Regions from separate parts of the Lentzea sp. NBC_00516 genome, predicted to be linked through region 2. Evidence: riboswitches for the same ligand, from Rfam matches in the RefSeq annotation. Region 2 holds a riboswitch; each other region holds the start of a gene.
What was found. A riboswitch is a leader RNA that binds a small molecule or an ion and turns the genes downstream of it on or off. The one in region 2 is predicted to bind glycine.
Positions count from the first base shown of each region.

Region 1 (6,900 bases), 370 kb from region 2:
ATGCCGATCTGGTGCAGCACGTCCTCGGCCTGCTTGCCGTCCAGCTCGGAGTCGACCAGGTCGACGAGGACCAGGTGCACGTCGGTGCCCCCGGTCAGCACCTTCACTCCGGCCGCGGCGACGTCCGCCTGCGACAGCCGCTCGGCCAGGATCCGCGAACCCTCGAGCGTGCGACGCTGACGGTCGGCGAACTCCGGCGAGGCGGCGTGCTTGAACGCCACGGCCTTCGCCGCGATGACGTGCTCCAGCGGACCGCCCTGCTGGCCGGGGAACACCGCCGAGTTGATCTTCTTCGCGATGTCGGCGTCGTTCGACAGGATCACGCCGCCACGGGGACCGCCGAGGGTCTTGTGGGTCGTGGTCGTCGTGACGTGCGCGTGCGGCACGGGCGACGGGTGCAGGTCGGCGGCGACGAGGCCGGCGAAGTGCGCCATGTCGACCATCAGGTAGGCGTCGACCGAGTCCGCGATGCGGCGGAACTCGGCGAAGTCCAGCTGGCGCGGGTACGCGGACCAGCCGGCGACGATCAGCTTCGGGCGGTGCTCGGTCGCCAGGCGCTCGACCTCGGCCATGTCGACGCGGCCGTCGGAGTCCGCGACGTGGTACGGCACGACGTTGTAGAGCTTGCCGGAGAAGTTGATGCGCATGCCGTGCGTCAGGTGACCGCCGTGCGCGAGGTCCAGGCCCAGGATCGTGTCGCCGGGCTGGAGCAACGCGAACATCGCGGCCGCGTTGGCCTGCGCGCCCGAGTGCGGCTGGACGTTCGCGAAGCCCGCGCCGAAGAGCGACTTGATGCGCTCGATGGCGAGACGCTCGACGACGTCCACGTGCTCGCAGCCGCCGTAGTAGCGACGACCGGGGTAGCCCTCGGCGTACTTGTTGGTCAGCACCGAACCCTGCGCCTGCAACACCGACACGGGCGTGAAGTTCTCCGAGGCGATCATCTCGAGAGTGCCCTGCTGGCGCGCCAACTCGGCCGCAACGGCTTCGGCGACCTCGGGGTCGTACTCCGCGAGGGAAGCGTTGAACTGGTCGGACATCTGGAGAATCTCCCTACTTGGCGCGCTTGTAGAACGGAAGTGCGACGACCTCGACCGGCTGCTTCTTGCCGCGGACGTCGACCAGCAGTGAGGTGCCGGGCTCGGCACTGGCCCGCGACACGTAGGCCATGGCGACGGAGTAGCCGAGGGTCGGGGACAACGCGCCCGACGTCACCTCGCCCACGACCTCGTCGCCGTTGAGCACCGCGTAACCGTGGCGCGGGGCGCGGCGCTCGGGGGTCTTCAGTCCGACCAGGACCGAGTCCACCCCGGACTCGGCGACCTTGGCCAGCGCGTCGCGGCCGACGAAGTCGCCGGGCTTGTCGAGCTTCACGACCCGGCCCAGATTCGCGTTGTACGGCGTCAGCGACGTCGTGAGTTCGTTGCCGTACAAGGGCATTCCGGCTTCGAGACGCAACGTGTCGCGGCAGCCGAGACCGCACGGCTTGAGTTCGTGCGCCTCGCCGGTGGACAGCAGCGCGGCCCAGACGGCCGGCGCGTCGGCGGGAGCGACGAAGAGCTCGAAGCCCTCCTCACCCGTGTAACCCGTGCGCGCGAGCAACGCGTCGACCCCGGCCACGGTGGAAGGGTACGAGGCGTAGTACTTGACTGACGCCAGATCCGTCTCGGTCAGGCCGGACAGGATCTCGACCGACTTCGGGCCCTGGATCGCGATCAACGCGTAGTCGGTCGACCTGTCGGTGACGACGGTGTCGAAACCGGCGGCGCGCTCGACGAGGGCCTCGGCGACGACAAGAGCGTTGGAGGCGTTCGCGACGACCATGAACTCCTGGTCGCCCAGGCGGTACACGATCAGGTCGTCGAGCACGCCGCCGTCGGCCTGGGTGATCATCGTGTAGCGGGCCTTGCCGACGGCCAGCGCGGAGATGTGGCCGACCAGCGCGTAGTCGAGGGCCTCGCCCGCCTGCGGTCCGGTCAGGACGATCTCACCCATGTGCGTGAGGTCGAACAGGCCCGCGGTGGTGCGCACCGCGTGGTGCTCGGCGAGCTCGGACGAGTAGCGCAGCGGCATCCGCCAGCCCGCGAAGTCGGTGAACATCGCGCCGAGCTGCTCGTGCTCGGCGTTCAGAGGCGTGAGGCGGGACATCAGAACGCTCCTCCAGGGTGCGCCGAAGAGCCGGACGCGGCCGGCTGAGGCATCAGAAGAATGACACGGTCCATCGGAGACTCCTCACTAGAGCGAGCCTCCCCCTCTGTCATGAGCCTGAGAGCTTCACCACCGAAGTGGCTTGCACCGTGGGCGAGGCTGCCGAGCAGCCTGCTTTCCAGAGTTGCCTTCGTCGCGCGGTACCTGTGCCTGAGAGATTCCGGGGAGGGATTGCTCCTTCGGCGCCCCTGCTGGAGGGGTCTCTTCCGCGCGACATCGACGGCCGTGTTCAGTTGGTAGCCCCAGACGCTAGCAGGCCAAACGTCACAGCGGCACGCCCTGCGCCGTCTTCTCGACCACCTTGCGCTCCGCCCAGAACGACAGGAACGGGACCGTGCCGGCGAGCAGCACCAGCAGGGTGCCCTTGATCGACCAGCGCAGCTTGAGCGCCAGGTCGACGGAAATCACCAGGTAGATGGCGTAGAGGAAGCCGTGGATCGGGCCGACGACCTTCATCGCGCCGCCCATGTCCGCGGCGTACTTGAGCACCATGGCCACGACCAGGAGCAGAAGGAAGACTCCGACCACGTAAGCCATGACCCTGAACCGGGTCAACGCACCCTTCATCTGCCCGCCTTCGCTCAACGACCGTCCCGCGCGTTGAGGTTCGCGAGCATGCGGTTGTAGGCCGCGAGCTCCGCGTCTTCTTCGTCGTCGAAGTGCTCGACAGGCGCGGGTTTGACGGCGTCAACGGTAGCCATCGGCTTCGGGACGGCCGCAACCGGCTCGGGTGCGAGATCCGCGTCACGGTTCTGGCGCGCCAAACGACGGAACCGCCACACCATGAAGAGGGGGAAGAGGCCGAAGAGCGGCCACTGGAGCACGTACCCGAGGTTCTGGAACGTGCCGCTGGCGGACTCGAAGCGCTGCCACTGCCACCAGGCGAGTCCGCAACAGGCGACCAACGCCGCCAGACAGGCGAACGCGATCAGCAACCGTTGGGGAGTAAGGAGGCCGCGCACGACCTCCACACTACTTGGGTGAGGCCTCCGCACCGGAGGCCGCCCGTGAGGGGTGCATGGATGTGGGGCTGCCGCCTCCGACAGCCCGGTCCACTACGCCACGCCGTCTCGGCGCTGCCTCTGCAGACGAGCAACGCACCAGGCCGCGGCGGAGCCACGACGAAGGTGCTGGAGAACCGTCATCGGTCCCAGGCGCCTCCCGAGATCGGCAGGAGACAGGCCGGCCGCGCGGTAGTCGAGCGCGCGCTGGTCCAACGGGCTGATGCCCGCGTCCCACCACTGCTCGGCTTCGGCGACGTCGCCCACCAGCTGCCAGTAGCTCGCCGCGGCGGCGAGCAGTGCCTCGGGTGCCTCCGGCGCCCGCTTGCGCATCGCGGCCACGTAGGCCGGATCCGCCGAGTCGACCTTGACCAAGCCACGCGACCCACTCCTGCCTCCCCGCTGCACGGGGATGCCTGGCGCCGAGGGGGGAGCCTCCGCGAGCCACGCGTTCTTGATCCGGTTCACCTCCTGCATCTCTGCGTCGTCAGACCGTTCAGCCGCCCACTGCTGCAACAGCTCGTGGACCCCGGAGTCCTCGACCATATGTGCCTCCTCGTCGGTCGGGGATCGGCCATTGCAGCGGAAGGTATTCGGTAGGTCTGACAATCGCCAGACCCTGAATCCCCAGAACACCCGTTACCAGTGCGTGATTGGCCTCATTCCACCCATCCGGCTCAACGCAGACGGCCGAGGATCACCGAACGTCACTAGTTGAGAGGGGTGGCCGTGCCGAAGAGGCTCCTGACGAAGGTGATGATCGACTCCGCGCCGTCCCGCAGCCAGCCGAGAGCCGTCTGGACCGCCGAAGCGGACTCTTCTGGCCGGGTGATCAGGAGGAACAGCACCAGCGCGACGCCCGCCAGCACTAGCACCTTCTTGAGGTTCACAGGTACCTCTCCGTCCGTGTGGTTCACCGGTCAGGCGGCGGACCGCCCGTGTCACCCGTCATGGTCCCTCATTCACCCTTGCGATGAACAACGACCACGCCCAACTCGTCCCAGGATCCACCAGCGACGCACGCCTGCACGACGGCCAACGTCACCCGAATGGCGGCTAAAGACAGGCCTCAACAGCGCCGATGTCCTGGGCACGAGGTGAACACGGGCTCCCTCGCATCCCACAGCTTGGAAGAGAGACTGTTGCACCGGGGCTCACCCGGATGCCGAACTCACCCCATCACGCACCGTCACGCCTTCGTGGCGCTATTAATGCGCACCCGAGCATTCATCCAATTACTCCAGACCGCCGCAGTTCCATAATTCGGCCGTCCGCCACACCCATGTCGGCAAGCACTTCCCCGGTGTTCACCCCGACGGGAACCGGGGCCGTCGGAACCGCCGCGGGAGTGCGGTCGAACCGGGGCGCCGGCGCCGGGTGCGGAGCACCGGCCACGTCGACGAACGCGGCACGCGCCTCGTTGTACGGATGCCGTGCCGCTTCGGCGGGGGTCAGCACCGGAGCCAGGCAGGCGTCCGTGTCCCGCGCGAGGTCCGCCCACTCGTCCCGCGACCGGGTCTTCACCGCAGCCGCGATGCGTTCCCGCAGCTCAGGCCAGTTCGCCGGGTCGTTGCGCGAGGGCGCGTCCTCCAGGCCCAGCACGCGCACCAGGTCGGCGTAGAACCTCTCCTCCAGTGCGCCCACCGCCACGTACTGCCCGTCGGCGGCCTCGTAGACGTCGTAGAACGGCACTCCACCGTCGAGCATGTTCTCGCCGCGCCCGCCCGACCACATGCCCGCTGACCGCATCCCGTGCAGGAACGTGGTCAGCAACGCCGCCCCGTCGACCATCGCGGCGTCCACGACCTGGCCGCGTCCGGAGCGCTCCCGTTCGTACAGTGCGGCGAGCACGCCCAGCGCCAGCAGCAGCCCTCCCCCGCCGAAGTCGCCCAGGAGGTTGATCGGGAACGACGGAGGCCCCCCGGCACGTCCCAGCGGCTCCAGCGCGCCCGCGACGGCGATGTAGTTGATGTCGTGGCCGGCGCGGTCGGCGAGCGGCCCGTCCTGGCCCCAGCCGGTCATGCGTCCATATACAAGGCGCGGGTTGCGGGCGAGGCACTGCGCGGGCCCGATGCCCAGCCGTTCGGTCACGCCCGGCCGGAAACCCTCGATCAGCACGTCCGAACGCTCGACCAGCCCGAGAACCAGCTCAGCACCCTCTGGCGTGCGGGTGTCGATCGCGACCGAGCGCCGGTTGCGGCCGAGGAAGTCGCCGGGGATCGTCTGCACGCTCCCCGGCTTGTGCACCTGGATCACGTCGGCGCCGAGGTCGGCCAGCACCATGGCACCGAACGGCGCGGGTGCGAGACCGGCGAGCTCGACGACTTTCAGACCTGCGAGGGGCCCGGTCACAGGGACCTCGCGATGATTTCCTTCATGATCTCGTTCGTGCCGCCGTAGATCCGCTGGACGCGGGCGTCGGACCAGGCACGTGCGATCGGGTACTCGTTCATGTAGCCGTAGCCGCCGAAGAGCTGCACGCACTCGTCGACGACCTTGCCCAACCGGTCACTGGCCCACCACTTCGCCATCGCGGCCGTGGGGATGTCCAACTCACCGCGAAGGTGCTTCTCGACGCACTCGTCGATGAACGCCCTGGTCACAGCTGCTTCGGTGGCGCACTCGGCGAGCTTGAAGCGGGTGTTCTGGAACTTCATCAGCTCCTTGCCGAACGCCGTGCGCTCCTTCACGTACTTGAGCGTCACGTCGACGGCCGCCTCGATGCCCGCGATGCAGCAGACGCCGATGATCAGGCGTTCCTGCGGCAACTGGTGCATCAGCTGGACGAAGCCGAGGCCTTCCTGGTCGCCCAGGAGGTTGGAGGCGGGCACCCGGACGTCGTCGAAGAACAGCTCGGCGGTGTCCTGGCCCTTCATGCCGACCTTGTCGAGCACGCGGCCGCGCCGGATGTCGTTCTCCACGACGAGCAGCGAGATGCCCTGCGCACCCTGGGCCGGGTCGGTCTTGGCCACGACGATCACCAGATCGGCGTGCACGCCGTTCGTGATGAACGTCTTCGAGCCGTTGATGACGTACTCGTCGCCGTCCCTGACGGCCTTCGTCCGGATGCCCTGCAGGTCGGAGCCCGCACCGGGTTCGGTCATCGCGATCGCGCCGACGTACTCGCCGGACGCGAGCTTGGGCAGCCAGCGCTGCTTCTGCTCCTCGGAGCCGTAGGAGTTGAGGTAGTGCGCCACGATGCCGCTGTGCACGCTGTTGCCCCACGAGCTGTCGCCGGCCCGTGCCTGTTCCTCCAGCAACACGGCCTCGTGGGCGAACGTGCCGCCACCGCCTCCGTACTCCTCGGGGATGCTGATGCACAGCAGCCCGAGCTCACCGGCCTTGCGCCACAGGTCGCGGTCGACCTGCTTCTGCTCGGCGAAGCGTTCCTGGTGCGGCGCGACCTCCTTCTCCATGAACGTGCGGGCGAGCTGGCGCAACTGGTCCAGGTCGCTGTCCATCCACCGCGATCGACGCTCTGCCATGCGGTCCACGTAACCACCGGGCGGTGATCCACGCCATGACCGCCGCGCCTGCACGGGCCCGAAAAACTGAGCGAAATTCCCACCCCGGTCGTCCAGACTGCCTCGTATGCAGATCCACCAGGTCATGCCGGACGAGTGGGAGCTCTGGCGCGACACCCGCCTGGACGCGCTGGCCAGCGACCCCGAGGAGTTCGGCTCCACCCTGG
Region 1 is NZ_CP107840.1:9,123,965-9,130,864, reverse strand. It holds gene glyA (serine hydroxymethyltransferase) at 1-1,040, opposite strand, end outside; gene gcvT (glycine cleavage system aminomethyltransferase GcvT) at 1,054-2,148, opposite strand; glycine riboswitch at 2,248-2,335, opposite strand; glycine riboswitch at 2,337-2,427, opposite strand; gene OG205_RS42425 (DUF3817 domain-containing protein) at 2,473-2,775, opposite strand; gene OG205_RS42420 (hypothetical protein) at 2,790-3,170, opposite strand; gene OG205_RS42415 (transcriptional regulator) at 3,264-3,755, opposite strand; gene OG205_RS42410 (hypothetical protein) at 3,920-4,099, opposite strand; gene OG205_RS42405 (CaiB/BaiF CoA transferase family protein) at 4,437-5,561, opposite strand; gene OG205_RS42400 (acyl-CoA dehydrogenase family protein) at 5,558-6,694, opposite strand; gene OG205_RS42395 (GNAT family N-acetyltransferase) at 6,801-6,900, shown strand, end outside.
Region 1: it holds a riboswitch for glycine, as region 2 does, so the genes downstream of both, gcvT (glycine cleavage system aminomethyltransferase GcvT) here and gcvP (aminomethyl-transferring glycine dehydrogenase) in region 2, are expected to answer to the same signal.

Region 2 (6,900 bases):
CCTCTACTCGCCGCTCGACGGCGAGGTCGTCGCCATCAACGACGCGTTGGTCCAGACGCCGGACTCCGTCAACACCGATCCGTACGGCGAGGGCTGGATGGTCGAGATCAGGCTGAACGACCCCGAGGCGCTGGAAGGCCTGCTGGACGCGGACGCTTACAAGGCGTTGGTGGAGAAGGAGTGACGTCGATCTTTCGCCGGATCTTCGGCCGGAAGGGGAGCCGCGCTGAAGGCGGTGACCCCAACGCGATAGGTTTTACCGGAAGTGACGGATCCAGCAGCAGGAGGAGAGCTCAGGTGAGCACGAACGACGGCCCAGGCGTTCCGCCGGAGCAGTCCCCGGAGCGGACCTCCGTCTTCCGGGCGGACTTCCTCCAGGAGATGGAAGGCACCCCCGCCCCGGAGCCGGCTGTTGCCGGTGTTGACGCCCTTCCCGCCGGTTCCGCGCTGCTCGTGGTGAAGCGCGGCCCGAACGCCGGTTCCCGGTTCTTGCTGGACCGTGACACGACGAGTGCGGGGCGCCACCCCGACAGCGACATCTTCCTGGACGACGTGACGGTCTCGCGCCGCCACGCCGAGTTCCGCCGGGAAAGCGGTGAGTTCGTCGTCATCGACGTGGGCAGCCTCAACGGCACCTACGTCAACCGTGAGCCGGTCGACCAGGCCGTCCTCGCGAACGGCGACGAGGTTCAGATCGGCAAGTTCCGCCTCGTCTTCCTGACGGGTCCTGGCTCCGCGGGAGCCTGACGCGTGACGGCCGGGCGGCCACAACGCGGGGGCTTGAGCATCGGGGCTGTGCTCGCACAGCTTCGTCCCGAGTTCCCCGACGTCACCATCTCCAAGATCCGCTTCCTGGAAGCGGAGGGGCTGGTCCGCCCGGCACGCACCGCCTCCGGCTACCGCCAGTTCGCCGTGGCGGACGTCGAGAGGTTGCGGTTCGTGCTGTCCGCACAACGGGACAGGTACCTGCCGCTCAAAGTGATCCGCGAGCAGCTCGACTCCGTCCCCGAGGACGCCACGTCGCTGTCGCGGTTCGATCTGCTGTCCCAGACCGGTTTCACCGCCGAGCAGCTGTCCCAGCTCGAACGCGACGGTCTGCTGCGCCCCGGCCCCGGCGGCCGGTTCACCACCGAGGACATCACCGCGCTCCGCACGATCCGGACGATGACCGGGCTCGGCGTCGAGCGCGAGCACCTGCGCGCGGTCCGCGCGGCAGCGGACCACGAGGTGGTCGTGCTGAAATCTTTCTCAGATCCCGAGACGGTTCGGGAATTGGCTGACCTGTTCACCTCGTTGCACACGTTGTTGGTGAGAGCGGGCTTGCGGCAGTCCTGATCTACCGGACAGGGGTGCAGTGTTGATCACTATCTGCCCGCAACGATTGAGCACACGGCCCGCTTGGCGGGTAGCGTCGGACATGTACGCCGGGGGATGCTCGGGTGTGAACCGGGTCGTCCTCGAACGAACAGAGGGAGGCGAGGCCCGATGAGCGAAATGCGCGTCGTCGGCGTGCGGGTGGAGCTGCCCCAGAACCAGCCGATCCTTCTTCTGCGTGAAACCGAGGGCGAGCGGTACCTGCCGATCTGGATCGGCTCCGTCGAGGCCACGGCGATCGCGTTGGAGCAGCAGGGCGTTCGTCCTGCCCGTCCGCTCACCCACGACCTCCTCAAGGACGTCATCGGGGCGCTCGGGCGCAACCTCGAACAGGTCCGGATCACCGACCTGCAGGAGGGCACCTTCTTCGCCGAGCTCGTGTTCGACGGTGACGTGCGGGTGTCCGCGCGGCCGTCCGACTCGGTGGCTCTGGCGTTGCGGGTCGGCGTGCCGATCCACGCGGAGGAGTCCGTGCTGGCCGAGGCGGGCCTCATCATCCCGGACGAGCAGGAGGACGAGGTGGAGAAGTTCCGCGAGTTCCTCGACTCCGTCTCTCCTGAAGACTTCCGCGGAGCGGACACATAGGCACAGCAGAGGTGCCGACACCTGAGTTTTCCGGGTGTCGCACTCCGTCTTGTATGGGCCGTGAGTCAGTTCGTTTGGATGTCCCTCGAACGGACTACTTACGGTCGTTTTATTCGCTAAACGATCACTAAACGTCACCTGAACGTCCCAGTTCGGGTGACGGTATGACTCTCCACTTGAGGTTGAGGGTCGCAACTCCCCGCGCGTCGCGTTGACCAGCCCTCGGACCGGTCTTACCGTCGAACTCGAGTGGATGTCGCTGGTTCGCGTGAGCTGACGTAGCGGCTTGACGGTCATGAGTTTCGTGGCCGTTCCGAGGGGAGGCAGGCGTGGTCGAGGAAGCGCCCTTGCGGGCCGAATCCGGGCTGCAGGGTGAACTGTTCCCGGACTCCTCGCTGCCGGACGAGCTCGTCGGTTACCGAGGACCCGCGGCATGTCAGATCGCGGGGATCACGTACCGGCAGCTCGACTACTGGGCAAGGACCGGGCTGGTCGCGCCGACGATAAGGATGGCGCACGGCTCCGGGAGTCAGAGGCTGTACTCCTTCAAGGACATCCTGGTGCTCAAGGTCGTGAAGCGGCTGCTGGACACCGGTGTCTCCTTGCAGAACATCAGGGTCGCTGTCGATCACCTGCGGCGCCGCGGCGTGCAGGACCTGGCGCGCATCACGCTGTTCTCCGACGGCACCACCGTCTACGAGTGCACCTCGCCGGAAGAGGTCGTCGATCTGCTGCAGGGCGGTCAGGGCGTGTTCGGCATCGCGGTCAGCGGTGCGATGCGCGAGATCTCCGGCACGATCCACGAGTTCCCGGCCGAACGCGCGGACGGCGTCGAGATCGCTCCGATGACCGAGGACGAGCTGACCCGCCGGCGTCGCGAGCGCGCCACCGGCTGACCGGCCCCGACTGATCGGCACTGTGATCGATCAGCACTGTGAACGTGGCCGACTGGCGCCGTGGGATGGCCGGTCGGCAGCAGCGATCAGACCCTGCCGGTCCCTAGCGTTGCCTGCATGACGATCACCCCCTCCTATCAGGTCGTGAAGGTGCTGGAAGTGGCGGCGAAGCGCGCGCTCCGGCTGGAGTTCGGCTTCCTCGGCACCGAGAACCTGCTGATCTCGCTGATCGACACCATCGGACCCGGCCGCAAGCTCGGCGTGAAGTCGTTGCGGGCCCAGGCGATGGCGCGGGGACCCGAGCACTGGGCCGACGACGACGGTGGCGTCGTTCCCGAGGCTCATCCGGACGTCACGGCGTTGGTGAACGTCGCCTGCGACCGCCTTGTCATCGAGACCGTGCCGCCCGTCAGCCGTGCGCTGGAGGAGTGTCTGCTCTCGGCGTTCGCCCGGGCCGGTGACGGCGTGCTGACCACCACCCACCTCTCGCTGGCGTTGCTGGAGCAGGGTTCCGGCCGTGCCGCCGACCTGTTCGTGCTGCGCGGAGTGGACGTCGGCGCGACGGCCGCCGCTGTGCGAGCGGACGCCGCGCGAACCCACGCGGAGATCGAGGAAGCGCCCGCCGTGCGGTTGCTGCGCAAAGCGGGAGCGTTGGAAGGGGAGTCCGGCGGCGGGTACGTGCGCTGGCTGATGCGCTGGATCGCCCGCGGTCAGGGGCTGGGCGGGCCGGTGCTGACCGTCGTGCGCAACGAGGCCGGACGGCTGGCCGTGGCCGCGAGGCGAGAGGTGTCGTCTCGCGATCTGGTGGAGGCGGTGCTGACGGTCGACCGCCAGTTGAAGGTGGCGGGCAGGAAGCTGAAGCCGGAGCTCGAGTCGGGCGGGGCGGCGGCGTTGCGCGAGGCAGGGATCGACCCGGCCGCGCTGCCCGTCAGCGGCGGCAAGGTGGAGCGTGCGATGGAACGGGCGAAGCTCGTCGCTGCCCGGCGCGGAGACGCGGTCGTGGGCACCACGCACCTGCTCGTGGCGCTGCGCGACGACCCGGCGGACCCCGTCGCGGGGGCGCTCGCCGGTCTTGGCACTGAGATGTAGGTCGCGTCCCTGGGGACTAGCGGGGCTGCCTGCGGGTATTCTTCTCGGGTAGTCGCCGAACTCTGGCGGGAGAGACCGGGTTTCGAGCCCGGCGCCGAAGGAGCAAGTCCCTCCCCGGGAACCTCTCAGGCATCCAGGACCGCCGAGCGAGACGCCTCTGGAAAGTGGATCTCTAGGGATCCCGCCGACGGTGAAAGCCCATCCTGACAGGTGGGTGAACCTCTCAGGCGCCCTTCGGGGTACGGACAGAGCGGGGAGGGCACCAGGACACGTGTGCCCGCAGCCCCCCGGAGGCGTTTGATGACGCAGGACCGCATTCCGCTCGCAGCTCTCGAGCACGGCACCCCGTTCGCCGACCGCCACGTCGGTCCGCGCCCCGCCGAACTCGCGCGCATCCTCGACGTCATCGGCGTCGGGTCGCTCGAGGAGCTCGCGCAGCACGCGGTGCCTTCGTCCATCCACGAGCGCGACCTCGTGCTGGACCTGCCCGCCCCGGCCACCGAGACCGAGGCGCTCGCGGAGCTGCGTGAGCTCGCGTCGCAGAACCGCCCGATGACGCAGATGATCGGCCTCGGCTACTACGACACCGTGACGCCGGGCGTGATCCTGCGCAACGTGCTCGAGTCGCCCGCCTGGTACACCGCGTACACGCCGTACCAGCCGGAGATCTCGCAGGGCCGTCTCGAGGCGCTGCTGAACTTCCAGACCATGGTCGGCGACCTGACCGGCCTGCCGGTCGCGAACGCGTCCATGCTGGACGAGTCGACCGCCGCCGCCGAGGCGATGACCCTGGTGCGCCGCGCGGGCAAGTCCAAGTCGAACAAGTTCGTCATCGACGCCGACACGCTGCCGCAGACGCTGGCCGTCATCGAGACGCGCGCCGAGCCGCTGGGCATCGAGATCGTCGTCGCCGACCTGTCGCAGGGCATCGAGGGCCTCGGCCTGGGCGGCGACTTCTACGGCGTGCTGCTGTCCTACCCCGGCGCTTCCGGCGTCGTGCGCGACCAGGCCGCGTTGATCGAGGAGATCCACGCCGCCGGCGCGCAGGCAGTCGTCGTCGCCGACCTGCTGGCGCTGACGCTGCTGCGCGCGCCGGGCGAGATCGGCGCGGACGTCGTCGTCGGCACCACGCAGCGCTTCGGCGTGCCGATCGGCTTCGGCGGCCCGCACGCCGGGTACATGGCCGTCCGGTCCGGTCTGGAGCGTCAGCTGCCCGGCCGTCTCGTCGGTGTCTCCGTCGACTCCGACGGCTCGCTGGCCTACCGGCTCGCGCTGCAGACGCGCGAGCAGCACATCCGCCGTGAGAAGGCCACGTCGAACATCTGCACCGCGCAGGTGCTGCTGGCCGTGATCGCGTCCATGTACGCCGTCTACCACGGTCCCGAGGGCCTGCGTTCGATCGCGACCCGAGTGCACCGCCTGGCCACCGTGCTCGCCACGGGCCTGTGCGAGGCCGGACTCGACGTCGTGCACGGCGAGTTCTTCGACACCGTCCAGGTCCGCGTCGAGGGCCAGGCCGCCGCTGTCGTCGAGAAGGCCCGCGAGGCCGGCATCAACCTGCGCAAGGTCGACGACGACGTCGTGGCAATCGCTTGCGACGAGAAGACCACGCGCGCGCACATCGTCGCCGTGTGGGAGGCCTTCGGTGTCACCGGGTCCGATGTGGACGCGATCGACGCCGACACCGCCGACGGCATCCCGGGCGACCTGCGCCGCACCTCGGACTACCTGACCCACCCGGTCTTCCACGCGCACCGCTCCGAGACCGCGCTGCTGCGCTACCTGCGCGCGTTGTCCGACAAGGACGTCGCGCTGGACCGCAGCATGATCCCGCTCGGTTCCTGCACGATGAAGCTGAACGCCACCGCGGAGATGGAGTCCATCACGTGGCCGGAGTTCTCGACGCTGCACCCGTTCGCGCCGGTCGAGGACGCCAAGGGTCTGCTGAAGATCGTGTCCGACCTGGAGGAGTGGCTCGCCGAGGTCACCGGCTACGACGCGGTGTCGTTGCAGCCCAACGCCGGTTCCCAGGGTGAGTTCGCCGGTCTGCTGGCGATCCGCGCCTACCACCGCGCGAACGGCAACGCCGACCGCGACGTCTGCCTGATCCCGTCGTCCGCGCACGGCACCAACGCCGCGTCCGCCGTCATGGCCGGCATGCGCGTCGTCGTCGTGAAGTGCGACGACAAGGGCAACATCGACATGGGCCACCTGCGCACGACGGTCGCCGAGCACGCCGACGACCTCGCCGCGATCATGATCACCTACCCGTCGACCCACGGCGTGTACGAGGACACCGTCCGCGAGGTCTGCGGCCTGGTCCACGACGCGGGCGGCCAGGTGTACGTCGACGGCGCGAACCTCAACGCGTTGATCGGCCTGGCCCGCTACGGCAAGTTCGGCTCGGACGTCTCGCACCTGAACCTGCACAAGACGTTCTGCATCCCGCACGGCGGCGGCGGCCCCGGCGTCGGCCCGATCGGCGTGAAGTCCCACCTCGCCCCGTTCCTGCCGAACCACCCGCTGCAGCCGACGGCAGGACCGGCCACCGGTGTCGGCCCGATCTCGGGTGCCCCGTGGGGTTCCGCGTCGATCCTGCCGATCTCGTGGGCGTACGTGCGCATGATGGGCGGCGACGGCCTGCGCCGCGCCACCCTGACCGCCGTGGCCGCCGCGAACTACGTGGCACGCCGCCTCGACGAGCACTACCCGGTCCTCTACACCGGCGAGGGCGGCTTCGTGGCTCACGAGTGCATCCTCGACCTGCGCCCGATCACCAAGGCCACCGGCGTGACGGTGGACGACGTGGCCAAGCGCCTCGCCGACTACGGCCTGCACGCCCCGACCATGTCGTTCCCGGTCGCCGGCACGCTGATGGTCGAGCCGACCGAGTCCGAGGACCTGGCCGAGATCGACAGGTTCATCGACGCCATGATCGCCATCAAGCACGAGATCG
Region 2 is NZ_CP107840.1:9,498,063-9,504,962, forward strand. It holds gene gcvH (glycine cleavage system protein GcvH) at 1-184, shown strand, start outside; gene garA (glycogen accumulation regulator GarA) at 298-747, shown strand; gene OG205_RS44280 (MerR family transcriptional regulator) at 781-1,335, shown strand; gene OG205_RS44285 (bifunctional nuclease family protein) at 1,486-1,959, shown strand; gene OG205_RS44290 (MerR family transcriptional regulator) at 2,289-2,855, shown strand; gene OG205_RS44295 (Clp protease N-terminal domain-containing protein) at 2,973-3,944, shown strand; glycine riboswitch at 4,001-4,096, shown strand; glycine riboswitch at 4,100-4,195, shown strand; gene gcvP (aminomethyl-transferring glycine dehydrogenase) at 4,245-6,900, shown strand, end outside.

Region 3 (6,900 bases), 1.3 Mb from region 2:
TTCGACGACCGAGAAGGTCGGGGTGCACCCGCACCCCCAGCGCTGGGCCGTGCTCGGCGTGCTCTGCCTGTCCGTGATGGTCGTGGTGCTGGACAACACCGTTCTCAACGTGGCGATCCCGTCGATCTCGACGGGCTTGGACGCGAGCACCGCCGACATCCAGTGGATGATCAACGCCTACTCGCTGGCACTGGCGGGCCTGCTGCTCACGACCGGATCGCTGAGCGACAGGTTCGGCCGCAAGCGGGCACTTCTGTCCGGTCTCGCGCTGTTCGGCATCGGCAGCGCGGTCGCCGCCTACGCGAGTTCGTCCGAGGCGTTGATCGCGGCCCGCGGCTTCATGGGGATCGGCGCAGCGGTGCTGATGCCCGGCACGCTCGCCGTGCTGATGCAGTTGTTCGACGACAAGGAACGCCCGAAGGCCATCGGCATCTGGGCCGCTGTAACGAGTCTCGGCTTCGCGGCGGGGCCGGTGATCGGTGGCGCGCTGATCAAGCACTTCTGGTGGGGCTCGGTGTTCCTGATCAACGTGCCGGTGGCGATCCTCGCGATCGCGGCCGTCGCGATGCTCGTGCCGGAGTCCAAGGACCCGACCGTGCGCAAACCGGACGTGCTCGGCTCGGTCCTGTCGATCATCGGCATGGTGTCGATCGTGTACGCGGTGATCGAGGTGCCGGAGCACGGGTTCGGCTCGGCCGAGTTCGGCGTCCCGGTGGCGATCGGGCTCATCACCATGACCGGATTCGCTTTGTGGGAAAGGCACACCGCCGATCCGATGCTCGATCTCGGGTTCTTCAAGAACCGCCGCTTCACCGGCGCGGTGGCGTCCGGCGTGCTCGCGGCGTTCGGCATGGCGGGCTCGCTCTTCCTGCTGACGCAACACCTTCAGGGCGTGCTCGGCTACAGCCCGCTGGAGGCCGGCGTGCGCGTGGCGCCGATGGCGATCGCGTTGCTCGTCACCAGCAACACCCTGGGACAGCTCGTGATGAGGCTCGGCGCTGGCCGGGCGATGCTGCTCGGCATGACGATCGTCGCGGGCGGCGTGGCGTTGCTGTCGATCGGCACGACCTACCCGCCGACGCTGGCCGGTCTGATCCTCATCGGCGTCGGAGTCGGTGTGTCCCAACCGGTCGCGGTCAACGCGCTGATGGGCTCGATCCCGCCGGAACGCGCCGGCATCGCGTCCGGGCTGTCCGGCACGCTGACGGAGCTGGGCTCGTCGTTCGGCATCGCCGTGCTCGGCGCATTGCTGTCGGCACGGTTCGTGGCGTCGTTGCCGGACGGCGTTCCGGGGCGGTCGCTGAGTGAGGCCTTGCACAGCGGTGCGGACATCACGGTCGTGCGCGAGGCGTTCTCGAACGGCATGAGCGTGAGCCTTGTGATCGGTGCGATCGCCGTGTTCCTGGGAGGTGTTGTGGCCAGCGTTTTGCTGCGGCGTGCATAGGATCGTCGGTGTGGACAGCGTGTGGTTCAGCAAGCCTCGGCCCAGCAGCGGTCAGCCTCTCGGCCTGAGCCGGGAGACGATCGTTCGCAAGGCCATGCAGATGCTGGACGAGCACGGCCTGCAGAAGCTGTCCATGCGCAAGCTCGCGGCGGAACTGGGCGCGGCCCCCATGTCGCTGTACTGGCACGTGCCGACGAAGGACGCGTTGATCGAACTCTGCCTCGACGAGGTCTACGGCGAGTTCCCCCTGCCGGGGCCCGACGACGACTGGGAGACCGCGGTCCGCGGGATGATGCACGCGTTGCGTCATCTCGCGCACAAGCATCCGTGGTGGGTGCGCGGCATCGGCGAGTTCAACAGCATCGGCCCCAAGGCCGTGGCGATGTCCGACTCGATGTTCGAGCCCATGCTGCGGTCCGGTCTGTCGTTGCCCGCCGCTGCGCAGTCGGTCTCGACGGTGTCGAGCTACGTCGTCGGGTACTCGATCGCCGAGGTCAACTTCATCGCCCGCGGCGGGATGGACTCCCCGCCGCCGGACCTCACGAAGATCGCCGACCTGTACCGGGAGAAGCACCCCAACTACGTCAGGATGCTGGACGAGCAGGAGATCTGGTCGCTGGAAGGGCAGTTCGAGTTCGGGCTCGACTGCGTGATCGACGGCATCAAGGCGCGCGTCGCCGCACTCAGATAGGCGAAACCCCCGCAGCGATTCACGCGTGCGGGGGCCTCATTCATTCAGTTGGTCTTAGACGACGGTCTCCAGCGGCGTGTGCACGAGGCCGGTCGCCTCGGCCACCGGGCCGTTGGTCAGCAGTCCCGCGTGGACGTTGAGACCCAGGGCGAGCGAACGGTCGTCCTTGAGCGCCTTCTCCCAGCCCTTGTCGGCCAGCGCGACCGCGTACGGCAGCGTGACGTTGGTCAGCGCGTAGGTCGAGGTGCGCGGGACGGCACCCGGCATGTTCGCGACGCAGTAGAACACCGAGTTGTGGACCTCGTAGGTCGGCTCGGCGTGCGTGGTCGCGCGGGAGTCCTCGAAGCAACCGCCCTGGTCGATGGCGATGTCGACGAGCACCGAACCCGGCTTCATGTCCGCGACGAGCGCGTTCGAGACGAGCTTCGGGGCGGCGGCACCGGGGACGAGCACGGCGCCGATGACCAGGTCGGCCTCGCGGACGGCCTGCTCGATGGCGAACGAGTTCGAGGCGAGCGTGCGCAGGCGGCCCTGGAACTGGGCGTCGATCTGGCGCAGGCGGTCCACGTTGGTGTCGAGGATCTGCACGTCCGCGCCCATGCCGACGGCGATGGTGGCGGCGTTGACGCCGGCCACGCCGCCGCCGATCACGACCACGCGGGCCGGGGCGACACCGGGGACGCCGCCGGGCAGCACGCCACGGCCACCGGAGGGCTTCATCAGCGAGTAGGCGCCGACCTGCGGGGCCAGGCGGCCCGCGACCTCGGACATCGGGGCGAGCAGCGGCAGCGAGCGGTTCGGCAGCTGCACGGTCTCGTACGCGATGGCCGTGGTGCCGGACGCCAGCAGCGCCTCGGTCAGCGGCCGGTCGGCGGCGAGGTGCAGGTACGTGAAGAGGGTCTGACCGGCGCGGAGACGGGGGTACTCCTCGGCGATCGGCTCCTTGACCTTGAGAACCAGGTCACCTTCCGCCCACACGTCGTCGGCGGTCGGGAGGATCTTGGCGCCCGCGGCGAGGTACTCCTCGTCCGTGATCGCGGAACCGAGACCGGCACCCTGCTCGACGTACACGTCGTGGCCGCGGCTGGTCAGTTCGTGCGCACCGGCAGGCGTGAGAGCGACGCGGTACTCGTGGTTCTTGATCTCGCGAGGAACTGCGATCCGCACGATGACTCCTCCGTTCGGTGGGCCGACATCTCATAATGTGGGCCAGTCGGAAGGTCATGTCACTGTGCGGATCGCACTATCCGGTAACCCTCTGGTTGTTCATCTAGGACAGAGCGACCTGAGCCTCGTTCGCGTTCCGCTCGACCGTCCCGCGTTGACACTCGGCGGGGGCCGCACATAGCGTTCGCGCCGAGAACTGAACACCGGCCGCGGCGTGCAAGCGTCAGAACCCGAGTGGGAGAGACCTCGACGAACCGGTCGGGGCGCCGAAGGGGCAAGCTCCCGCACACTCTCAGGCAGCAAGACCGCTCGGGGTAGGCAACTCTGCACGGCGGAGGGGGCGCAAGTTTCCTGACCCGTCACAGCCAGAGGAGTCGCGCCGTGGAGTTCCCCGAGAACCTGCTCTACACCGCCGAGCACGAGTGGGTCGACTGGACGCCGGGCACCCAGGACCCGCTGACCTGCGGAATCACCGAGTACGCCGCTGATGCGCTCGGTGACATCGTCTTCGTCCAGCTGCCAGAGGTCGGTGCCAAGGTCGTCACCAACGCGGTCTGCGGCGAGCTGGAGTCCACCAAGTCCGTCAGCGACCTGTTCTCGCCCGTCACCGGTGAGGTGATCGAGGTCAACAGCGCCGTCGTGGACGACCCGGCGATCGTGAACAACGACCCGTACGGCGCCGGCTGGCTGTTCAAGGTCCGCGTCGAGTCGGCCGAGAACCTCCTCACCTCGGCGAAGTACGCCGAGCTCACCACGTCTGACTGACCGCTCCACCACCACGAGGGACTGATCAGTGGCGATCAGCGTTTTCGACCTGTTCTCCGTCGGCATCGGACCGTCCAGTTCACACACGGTCGGCCCGATGCGCGCGGCCGCGATGTTCGTCGAGAAGCTCGGCGCACGTGTGTCCGAAGTGGACCGCGTGCACGTCGAGTTGTTCGGCTCACTTGGTGCGACCGGCCACGGCCACGGCAGCCCGAAAGCCGTGTTCCTGGGCCTGGAAGGCAACCATCCGGAAGAAGTCGATCCCACCGTCGCGGCCGCCCGCGTCGAGGAGATCGTCTCCGGCAAACGACTCAAGCTCGGCGGCGCGCACGAGATCGACTTCGTGCACGACCGCGACCTCGTCATGCACCGCCGCAAGTCACTCCCGTTGCACCCCAACGGGATGAGCTTCGAGGCGTTCACGGACGGCAAGTCGGTCGAGCACGCCGTCTACTACTCGATCGGCGGCGGGTTCGTCGTCGACGAGAACGCGTCGGGCACCGACCGGATCAAGCTCGACTCGACGCCGTTGGCCCACCCGTTCCTGACCGGCGACCAACTCCTCGCGCGCTGCCGCGAGACCGGTCTGTCGATCAGCGAGATCATGATGGCCAACGAGCTGTCGTGGCGCACCGAAGCCGAGGTCCGGCAAGGACTTCTGCACATCTGGCACGTCATGCAGGAGTGCGTCGAACGCGGCTGCAACGAGCACGGCGTCCTGCCCGGCGGCCTGAAGGTCCGCCGCCGCGCCGCCGAGATGCGCAAGACGCTGGAGAAGGAGCACTTCGTCACCGACCCGCTGCGGGTCATGGACTGGGTGACGCTCTTCGCGTTGGCGGTCAACGAGGAGAACGCGGCGGGCGGCCGTGTCGTCACCGCGCCGACCAACGGCGCGGCCGGCATCGTCCCGGCGGTCCTGCACTACTACACGAAGTTCGTGCCGGGAGCCTCCGACGACGGCGTGGTCAGGTTCCTGCTGACGGCGGGCGCCATCGGCGTGCTGTTCAAGGAGAACGCGTCGATCTCCGGTGCCGAGGTCGGCTGCCAGGGCGAGGTCGGCTCGGCCTGCTCGATGGCCGCCGGCGGCCTCGCCGAGGTGCTCGGCGGCACCCCCGAACAGGTCGAGAACGCCGCCGAGATCGCGATGGAGCACAACCTCGGCCTGACGTGCGACCCGATCGGCGGCCTGGTGCAGATTCCGTGCATCGAACGCAACGCCGTCGCGTCCATCAAGGCCATCACGGCTGTGCGCATGGCTTTGCGCGGCGACGGCTCGCACTTCGTGTCGCTCGACAAGGTCATCAAGACCATGCGGGACACCGGTAAGGACATGTCGGTGAAGTACAAGGAGACAGCTCGCGGCGGACTCGCCGTGAACGTCATCGAGTGCTGAAGTCGCCTACAAGCCAACGGAGATGCTCCAACGCGCTCTGCGCGACCTCACTGTTCACTTCGGACAGACGGTCGCGCAGGGCGGGGCGGAGCAGCCATTCCTGCATCTGCTCGCCGGACGTGGGGTCTTCCCAGTACAACCAGTTGCCGAAGCGGCCGTTGTCGTAGTAGACGTCGAACGACCAACCCTTGGCGAGGTGCACGACGACCTCATCGGGCAGGCTGTCGACGAGGCGCAGCCACGGAGTCAGATCCTCGTCCAGGTGAGCGGCGGACTGGATCAACCCGTCCAGGTTCGGCCAGCGCTCCTCGTCGGCGACCGCGCGCATGATCGCCCCGGTGAACTGCTCACGCAGCGCGGTGCGCTCGTCTTCCGGCCAGCTGAGGCTCTTCGCTCGCGTCATCCCGAAGGTGAGCCCGGCGTCCGGAGCTTCCTCCTGCAACCTGATCATCCTGTGCGCGAGTCGCCGCCAGGCAGCCTGGTACTCGTTCTCGTCGAAGCAGGACGAGGGATGAATGGCGAACCTCCGCAGGACCTCCTCCGGAACCAGTTCGGGATCCCCGTCGAGCAGCATCAGATCTGCCTCGGTCAGGACGCGTCCACAACACTTCACGCACTCAGCCTAAATAGCTGCGGCAAGCGAAATAGAGCGTCATTCGAGCGCGTCGATCTGCATCACCGCGTACTGCGCGACCTCGTTGTCCATTGCGGACAGACGGTCGCGCAGTGCAGGGGTGAGCAGCCAGCTCCGGATCGGCGCAGCCGGTTCGTCCCAGCGCAACCAGCCGCCGTCGCACGGGGTGCCGCCGGACAGGAAGTCGTACGACCACTTGTGAGCGAGCTCCGCGACGGCTGTTTCGGGCAGGCCGTCGACAATGCGCAGCCACGGCGTCAGGTCCTCGTCCATCTGCGCGGCGGCCTGGACCAGCTCGCTCAGCTCCGGGCTGTCCGCCGAGCCGACGATGATCTCGGTGAGCCTCGCTCGCAACGCGGCGCGTTCGGCTTCCGGCCACGCGGGCAGGTTGGCCCACGTCAGACCCTGGGTGAGCCGGCTGTCCGGGTCGCGTTCCAGCAGATCGAGCACCCTGGGCGCGAGCCGTCGCCAGGCGAGCTCGTACTCGTCCGGCTCGAAGTGGTCCTCGACCTCCCAGGCGAACTGCCACACGACGGTGTCGGGCACCAACTTGGGATCGCCGTCGAGCAGCTCCAGCTCGGCGCGGGTCCAGCAGAGTCCGCAGCCCTTCACGTGCTCAGCGGGAGTCGTACGCGGCCTGCGCGGCCAGCACCTCGGGCATGCGGCCCTCCAGCAGGTGGATCAGCGACAGCAGCCGCTCGGCCGTCTCGCGGCCCAGCGGCGTGAGGCTGTAGTCGACGCGCGGCGGGTTCGTGTTCTGGGCTTCCCGGTGCACCAGACCGTCGCGCTCCAGCGCCTGCAACGTC
Region 3 is NZ_CP107840.1:8,216,751-8,223,650, forward strand. It holds gene OG205_RS38080 (MFS transporter) at 1-1,444, shown strand, start outside; gene OG205_RS38085 (TetR/AcrR family transcriptional regulator) at 1,455-2,135, shown strand; gene ald (alanine dehydrogenase) at 2,190-3,302, opposite strand; glycine riboswitch at 3,528-3,620, shown strand; gene gcvH (glycine cleavage system protein GcvH) at 3,684-4,067, shown strand; gene OG205_RS38100 (L-serine ammonia-lyase) at 4,096-5,460, shown strand; gene OG205_RS38105 (hypothetical protein) at 5,447-6,073, opposite strand; gene OG205_RS38110 (hypothetical protein) at 6,113-6,706, opposite strand; gene OG205_RS38115 (winged helix-turn-helix transcriptional regulator) at 6,711-6,900, opposite strand, start outside.
Region 3: it holds a riboswitch for glycine, as region 2 does, so the genes downstream of both, gcvH (glycine cleavage system protein GcvH) here and gcvP (aminomethyl-transferring glycine dehydrogenase) in region 2, are expected to answer to the same signal.